DNA from 2 places in the Bradyrhizobium sp. 1200_D9_N1_1 genome. Region 2 is predicted to be linked to the other one. Evidence: riboswitches for the same ligand, from Rfam matches in the RefSeq annotation. Region 2 holds a riboswitch; the other holds the start of a gene.
The links. A riboswitch is a leader RNA that binds a small molecule or an ion and turns the genes downstream of it on or off. The one in region 2 is predicted to bind S-adenosylmethionine.
Positions count from the first base shown of each region.

Region 1: another riboswitch for S-adenosylmethionine. It lies ahead of AB5K84_RS11810 (metallophosphoesterase family protein); the one in region 2 lies ahead of AB5K84_RS41640 (O-succinylhomoserine sulfhydrylase).

Region 1 covers NZ_CP197226.1:2,432,485-2,436,690, forward strand. Annotated here, with positions in the region: gene AB5K84_RS11800 (MFS transporter) at 1-914, shown strand, start outside; gene AB5K84_RS11805 (carboxylesterase/lipase family protein) at 932-2,440, shown strand; SAM riboswitch at 2,464-2,542, shown strand; gene AB5K84_RS11810 (metallophosphoesterase family protein) at 2,590-3,336, shown strand; gene AB5K84_RS11815 (hypothetical protein) at 3,417-3,575, shown strand; gene AB5K84_RS11820 (aspartate/glutamate racemase family protein) at 3,621-4,206, opposite strand, start outside.
Region 2 covers NZ_CP197226.1:8,792,712-8,796,917, reverse strand. Annotated here, with positions in the region: gene AB5K84_RS41645 (SGNH/GDSL hydrolase family protein) at 1-775, shown strand, start outside; gene AB5K84_RS41640 (O-succinylhomoserine sulfhydrylase) at 902-2,089, opposite strand; SAM riboswitch at 2,164-2,243, opposite strand; gene AB5K84_RS41635 (2'-deoxycytidine 5'-triphosphate deaminase) at 2,324-3,460, shown strand; gene AB5K84_RS41630 (hypothetical protein) at 3,653-4,206, shown strand, end outside.

The DNA of each region.
Region 1 (4,206 bases), 6.4 Mb from region 2:
CCGGCGAGCAGAGCGGGGCGAACTCGCTGACGCTGGAGCATTCGGCCAACTCCAACCGCGCCTTCTTCACGAGCTGGACCCTGAGCGGCACCCAGGCCGGTGCGATCCTGGCGACGCTGGTATTCATTCCGGTATCGAGCCTGCCGGAGGACCAGCTTCTGAGCTGGGGCTGGCGCGTTCCGTTCCTGCTTTCCGCTCTGGTGCTGCTGGTCGCCTACCTGGTGCGGCGGACCATGCCGGAAACGCCCGTGTTCGAAGACATCAAGGGCAAGGCGCAAGTTGCGCGCTTCCCCGTCGTCGCCCTGCTGCGCGACTACTGGCCCGACGTGCTGCGCGTCATCGTCTGCGCGCTGATCGCGACCGTGAGCACGATGACCGCCGTGTTCCAACTCGGCTATGCCACCAGCAAGTTCGGCGTCGCGCGCCCGACCATGCTGTGGGCCGGCGTGCTCGGCAACGTCACGGCGCTGCTCACCCAGCCGCTCTGGGCCCTGCTCGCCGACAAGATCGGCCGCAAGCCGGTGTTCATCGGCGGCGTGCTCGGCTGCGCGGTGCTGCTGTTCCCGTACTTCATGCTGGTGACGTCAGGCAACACGATCGCGATCTTCGCCGCCGCGATGATCCTGTCCGGCATCGTCTACGCCGCGCCGAACGCGATCTGGCCGTCGTTCTACGCCGAGATGTTCGAGGCGCGCGTGCGCTATTCCGGCACCGCGATCGGCACGCAGCTCGGCTTTCTCGTCGCCGGCTTCACGCCGCTGGTGAGCGCGAGCCTGGTCGGGGAGGGGCAGAACGGCTGGGTCCCCGTCGCGATCTTCGTCGCCTGCTGCTGCGTGATCTCGGCAGCCGCTGCGGCGACGGCGCGCGAAACCCACACCGTCGACATCGCCGATCTCGGCAAGCGGCGCGCTTGAGTGAAGACGAGGCACGCATGCTGACCAGCGCAGTTCAGACCACGAGTGGCCCCGTCGTCGGCACCACGCAGGCCGGTATGCGTGCCTTCAAGGGCGTGCCGTTCGCAACCGCGCCGCGCTTTGCCAAGGCAATGCCGCCGAAAGCGTGGACGGAGCCGCTCCGCTGCACGGGCTACGGTGCTTACGCGCCGCAGCCGGGCCATCTCGATCATGCGGACGAGGCTGCCTGTCTCAGCCTGAACATCTGGACGCGTGCAGAGGCCGATCGGCCGCTGCCGGTGCTGGTCTTCATCCATGGCGGCGCCTTCGTCACCGGCGGCGGCGCCGACTATGACGGCGCATTCCTCGCCGCGCACGGTCCGGCGGTGATCGTCACCATCAACTACCGGCTCGGCCCGCTCGGATTCCTGCAATTGCATCGCCTTGGGCTCGGCGAGGCCAACAACCTCGCGATCTCGGATTCGCTCGCCGCCCTCGACTGGGTGCGCGCCAATATCGCGGATTTCGGCGGCGATCCTGACGCGATCACGCTGTCCGGCCAGTCGGCCGGCGCCTCGATGGTGATCGCGCTCGCAACCCTGCCGCAGGCCAGAGGCAAGTTCATTCGCGCCCTCGCGCTCAGCGCGCCCGGGCGGAACATCATGAGCGCCGATCATGCCGACGACGTTGCACGCCGCGTGCTTGCCGAGCTCGAATTAGCGCACGACCCAACCGCGATTGCCTCTTTGCCACTGCCAAAGCTCTTCGCGGCGGTGGAGCGCGTCAGTCGCAGGCTTGCGGACGAGACCGAACAAGGCACCGTGTTCGGCCCGGTGCTCGATGGAATCGTGATTCCGCGCGAGCCGCGGGACGTCTTCGCCGAAGGAACCTTGCGCGACATTCCGCTCTGGCTCGGCTCCTGCCGCGACGAGATGGTGATGTTCCTGAAGAGCACGCCGCCGGCCGCGATGATCCGCACCACCGAACGACAAGTGCGCGCCGCAGTCGGCGATGCCGGCTGGCAACGTCTGCTGGCGTATTACCGCGCCACAGCGCGCGTCGACGAGGATCCGTACGAGGCGCTGCTGTCCGACGCGTTCTGGCATCGCCCCATGGCAGATCTTGCGCGGCTTCATGCCGCGGCTGGCGGCGCGGTGTGGCTGAGCCGGTTCGACCATCGCCCGGCGCTGGAGCCGTTCCTGTCGCAGGGGCCGACCCACGGTGCCGACAATGCCTGCCTCTGGGCGCACCCGCCGGATTTCATCGACCGCCCGATCCTGAAGCGCAAGGGCGGGCCGATGACGCCCGAGGATATCGAGGTCGCCGCGCGGTTTCAGGCAAGCGTGCTGCGCTTCGTCACATCCGGCGCGCCCGACATCGCGGAAGCCTGGCCGCGGTTCGAGCCGGCCAAGGAGCCGCTCGCAATCTTCGGCCAGCCGTTCCACATTGTGCCTCTCAATGAAGGCGTGCGCTCCCGCCTGTGGGCGGAGCTGTCGGCCCAACGCGGCGCGCCGCAGGCTCCGGCCGCGCGAGCGAAGATCGGTTGATCGCAGCACCTTGGTCATGTAAGCGTTCGTCCAGCGCCGATTTGATCCTCAGCTTGCGGGCGCTTCTAAAAATGCAGCTAAAGAGACCCGCTATCCCTGCATCGTCCCGCATTGGGTGAATCGTCGGCCATCTCGAATGGAGAGGCCAAGTGAAATTTGCTGCCATCGCGGATGTGCACGGAAATCGTCCGGCGCTCGAAGCCGTCCTTGCGGACATTGCTGCGCTCGGCATCAACGAGGTCGTGAACCTGGGCGACCATGTTAGCGGTCCGCTCGAAGCGGCCCGAACGGCTGACCTGCTGATGGAGCGAGGCTTTCCGTCCATCAAGGGCGATCAGGACCGCATTCTCGTGGAGCTGTGGCAGGCCGGCACATCGGCGCGCAGCGATTTCCGAGAGCTCGAACGCAAGCATTTCGAGTGGATGGCAAGCATGCCGTCCACGCTCATGTATAGGGGGCGGGCGTTCCTGTGCCATGGATCGCCAGGGAATGATGCTGCGTTCTGGCTCGACCACATCGCGGGCGACGGCTGCCCGCGTCCGAGCCGGATTGATTCTATTGAGGCCGGCGCCGAGGGGATCGACGCCGAGATCATCCTGTGCGCACACACGCACATTCCGCGCGTGGTGCGTCTGAAGGATGGCCGGCTGGTCGTCAATCCCGGCAGCGTTGGATTGCCCGGTTACGACGGGAAGATGCCCGTTCCCTACGTGGTCGAGGTCGGCACCCCTCATGCGTGTTACGCAATTCTGGAGCATGCCAACAGAGGCTGGTCCGCGACGCTCCGCTACGTGGCCTACGACACCACGGCCATGGCAGCATTGGCGCGGGCCAGGGGAATGCTCACCTGGGCGAGCGCGATTGCAACGGGCTGGGTGCAGCGGGATCACCTGTAATCTGCTTCACACGCGAATGCGCCGAGTAACGCTAGATGAAGTGAGGCCTCGCTTCCGCGCGGCCCGCTTCGGAGCTGGCGATGATTGCTGCACTGGCAAGAGCAATATCCCGCGCGACGGGAACCAATGTCGATGTCGAGACTCTGAAAGTCGTCGTCATATTCTCGGGAGCGGGCCTGCTGCTCTCACTCGTTGCTGCAATGATCTACGGACAGGCTGTCAACGCCGCCTTATTTTAGGCTCCTGCGCGTTCATCGCGCGCCTCGCCGCCTGTCCCGGCTGGTTCAGCGCAGGAACGGCACGGGATGGGCCGCGCGATGGAAGAAGTTGATCAGGGTATTGATGTCGAACACCGGCAGACCCGACACCTCGGCGACGTCCCGCGAGAATGGGCACATGTTGGTGCACTCGAACAGGATCGCGCCGGGATTTTTGCAGGACGCCATGAAGGCTTCCGTCATCTCGATCATCTCGGCGCGCAGCACGTCAGTGTCCAGCTCTTCGCGGCCGAGAATGTAGGTTGCGGGAAACTGCGCATCGGGCTTCATGCCCTGGATTTGAACGAGAATGTCGTCCGGCGACCAGCCGACGCCGCGGAAGTGCCCTTCGTTCATGTGGTGGCCGCGTTCGGTGAAGATGCCGATGACCTTGCCGGGCGGCAGCATGGCGTGGATCAGCGGCGCCTGGATCAGGCTCGAGGTGAAGACCGGGATGTTCACGGCAGCCGCGAGCTGCTTCTGGAACGGCGCGAGGAAGCCGCAACTCGTCGTTATCGCTTTGACGCCGTCGGCTTCCAATTCGCGGGCCGCGGCGATGAACGGCTCGAGCAGGGTCGGATCGGGCTGGTCGCCCATGATCCTTGTGGCGTGC
Region 2 (4,206 bases):
CATCGACAAGGTGAAGCAGGTCGCGAAATCCGCCGGTGATGTCTTCAACCGCGTCCCCTGCCTGCCGCCGAAGGGCGGCGCGAAGGCGATGGGGTCGCTGCCGCATGTCGCAAGCAAGCTCGTCGCCGGCAAGCCTGTCGTGATCGTCGCGTTCGGCTCGTCGTCGACCGCCGGCTACGGCGCAAGCTCGCCCGATTTCAATTATCCGAACCGTCTTGCGGCGCAGCTGCGCCGGCAATATCCGACCGCGGACATCACCGTCATCAATGCCGGCGTCGGCGGCGAGGACGCGCCCGAGATGATGAAGCGCCTCCAGAAGGAGGTGATCGACGTGCATCCGGACATGGTGATCTGGCAGGTCGGCACCAACGCCGTGCTGCGCAATCTCGATCCCGGCGACACCGCCAAGATGGTCGAGGACGGCATCGCCCGCATCCAGGCCGCCGGCGGTGCCGATATCGTGCTGGTCGATCCGCAATATTCGCCGGCCGTCAACCAGCGCAAGGAGAGTGCCGGCAAGATGGTGAAGCTGCTCGGCAAGGTCGCCGAGCTCCGTCACGTCGGCATCTTCCCGCGCTTCGAGGTGATGCGCGACTGGCACGAGAATCAATCGATCCCGGTCGAGAGCTTCGTGATTGCCGACGGCCTGCATATGAACGATTGGGGCTACGCCTGCTTTGCCCAGCTCCTCGGCGACGACATCATCCGCTCCGTCGGCCAGATCAAGCTCGGGGTCAACGTGCCCGGGGACGTGCGGGCGTACCGGCCGATGTAGTTCGGCTGCGTAGCCGTAGGGTGGGCAAAGGCGCGCTCTTCGCGCGCCGTGCCCACCATCTATCGCCAGCTCGGTGGTGAATGGTGGGCACGCTTCGCTTTGCCCACCCTACGGAGCTCGATCGCCTCACGCCTTCTCCAGCGCCGCCGTCAGATCCTCGATCAGATCGTCCGCATGCTCCAGCCCCGCGGAGAAGCGGATGAAGCCCTCGCTGATGCCGAGCGCGGCGCGGTCTTCCGGCTTCAGGCGCTGATGCGTCGTGGTCGCCGGATGGGTGACGAGGCTCTTGGCGTCGCCGAGATTGTTCGAGATCTTCGCAAGCTTGAGCTCGTTGAGCACGCGGAACGCGGCCGCCTTGCCGCCCTTGACCTCGAAGCCGACCAGCGTCGAGCCGCCGCGCATCTGCTTCTTCACCAGCGCTGCCTGCGGATGATCGGCGCGGCCGGGATAGATCAATCGCGAGATCTTCGGATGGCCGGCCAGCACTTCCGCAACGCTTGCCGCGGTGTCGGTCTGCGCGCGCACGCGCACGGCCAGCGTCTCCAGGCCCTTAAGCAAGACCCAGGCGTTGAACGGCGAGATCGACGGCCCGGTCTGGCGCATGAAATTGTGGAGGTGCTCGGCGACGAAGGCTTCCGACGACAGGATGATGCCGCCGAGGCAGCGGCCCTGGCCGTCGATGTGCTTGGTCGCGGAATAGACCACGACGTCGGCCCCGAGCGCGAGCGGGCTCTGCCAGATCGGCGTCGCAAACACGTTGTCGACGACGAGCCGCGCGCCGCCCTTGTGCGCGATCTCGGCGATGCCGGGGATGTCGAGCACGTCGAGCGTCGGGTTGGTCGGGCTCTCCAGGAAGAACGTCTTGGTGTTCGGCCGCAAGGCCCGCTGCCACTGGTCGAGATCGAGGCCGTCGACCAGCGTGGTTTCGATGCCGTAGCGCGGCAACAGATCCTGAATGACGTAGAGGCACGAGCCGAACAGCGCGCGGGAGGCGACCACGTGGTCGCCGGTCTTCAGCGGCGCCAGGATCGCGGTCGTCACAGCGGCCATGCCGGTCGCCGCCGAACGCGCCGCTTCGGCGCCTTCTAGCTCGATCATGCGGCGCTCGAACATCGAGATGGTCGGGTTCGAATAACGCGAATAGATGAAGCCGGGATCCTCGCCCTTGAACCGCGCCTCGCACTCCTCGGCGCTGTTGTAGACGTAGCCCTGGGTCAGGAACAGCGCCTCCGACGTCTCGCCGAATTGCGAGCGCAGGGTGCCGGAATGGACCAGGCGGGTTTCGGGACGGTAAGTGGCAGGCGACTTCGACATAGGTACCTCCGACATGACCGTCTCGTCGAAAACGGTCACAAAAAAACCGGCCTGGATATATCCACGGGCCGGGATCACAGAGGTCCCCGGCCTGTTTAGCGACTTATTTAACGTGGCTGCAAGCCGGCCGGCTCAAATCACCACGGGATAAGTGATGCTCATATTCCGCAATGGCCTTTCCGTCAAGGCGTCCATCGGATAGCCGTAAAAGGCTAGTATTTCCCGCACGTCCGGATGCGTTTGACCCCTGACGAGGACCCCCGGTTGAGCTTCACGATCGCCGCCGACGCCAATGGTATCCTGCCCGACCGCATGATCGCGGCGATGGCGGAGGCGGGCCTCATCCTGCCCGCATACGATTTCGTCGAAAGCCAGATCCAGCCGGCGAGCCTCGACCTCCGCCTCGGTGACATCGCCTATCGCGTCCGCGCCAGCTTCCTGCCTGGTCCCGGCGCCACGGTGGCCGAGCGCATCGACGAATTGAAGCTGCACGAGTTCAGCCTTGCCGACGGCGCGGTGCTGGAAACCAACTGCGTCTACATCGTGCCGCTGCTCGAGAGCCTGGCGCTGCCGCCGGAGATCGTCGCGGCTGCGAACCCCAAGAGCTCCACCGGCCGCCTCGACGTCTTCACCCGCGTGATCGCCGACGGCACCCGCCGCTTCGACATGATCGGCGCCGGCTATCACGGCCCGCTCTATGCCGAGATCAGCCCGAAGACATTTCCGGTGCTGGTGCGCGAGGGCTCGCGCCTGTCGCAGGTGCGCTTCCGCACCGGTGACGCCATCCTCAATGCCGACGAGCTCGATGCGCTGCATGCGTCCGAGCGCCTCGTCGACATCGACGATGCCGATCTGGCCGGCGGCGTCGCCGTCTCCGTCGATCTCTCCGGCGAGAAGGCGAGCGGCTTCGTCGGCTACCGTGCCAAGCGCCACACCGGCGTCGTCGATGTCGATCGCCGCTCCGGCTATTCCGTCGAGGACTTCTGGGAGCCGATCTCGGCCCGGCCCGACGGCAGCCTGATCCTCGATCCCGGCGAGTTCTACATCCTCGCCTCGAAAGAGGCCGTGCAGGTGCCACCCGACTTTGCAGCCGAGATGGTGCCCTTTGATCCGCTGGTCGGCGAATTCCGCGTGCACTATGCCGGCTTCTTCGATCCCGGCTTCGGCTATGCCGGTGCCGGCGGGTTGGGATCGCGCGCCGTGCTGGAGGTGCGCTCGCGCGAGGTGCCGTTCATCCTCGAGCACGGCCAGATCGTTGGCCGCCTCGTCTACGAGAAGATGCTCGCCCGCCCCGACGCGATGTACGGCCAACGCATCGGCTCGAACTACCAGGCGCAGGGCTTGAAGCTCTCGAAACATTTTCGGGTGTAGCGACATCTCCAACTGTCATGCCCCGGCTCGACCGGGGCATCCAGTACGCCGCGGCGTCTCGATTCAATCATAACTGTCTCTGGAATACTGGATCGCCCGGTCTTCGCCGGGCGATGACACCGAGTCTGTGGCTGGTTGCGCCGCCCCAGCCGCGATGACACACTCCCGTAAAACAACAAGCCGGGAGCGAACATGACCGCCGCAGCTGACTCCGCGCAGGAAGCCCAATGGAAGCGCTGGCGCGCGGTCGCCGATCTCTATCACGCCTATTTCACCGGCCTTATCCTCACCGTCGTCACGCGGCGCGGCACCGCGGATGCCGCGGAGTTCGTCTTCCGCGTGTTCCGCCGTCAGCAGCAGGAGCGCTTCCTGCCGGGGCTGGAAAAGCTCGGGCTCAGCCATCTGCCGCCGGCGGTCGCGGCTGCGCAATATCACTACCTCTCCAACTGGCTCGGCGGCGTGCATGTCGAATACATGTATGAGAGCGACGTCAAGGCCTGGATCCGCTATCCGCCGCCGCGCTGGATCTGGAAGGGCACCGCGATCTGCGGCGTGCCGGGCGAAGTCTCACGCGCGATGCTGCGCGGCTGGCACGCCAATAACGGGGTTGCGCTCGGAGATCTTCACCTCGGCTTCGTCTGCACCAAGCAGAGCGTCGACGGCCAGGACGGGCTCGAAGGCTATTATCATCAATACGACCATCCGCTCGAACTCGACCAGCGCCTGGTGTTCGCGCGGCATCTGGA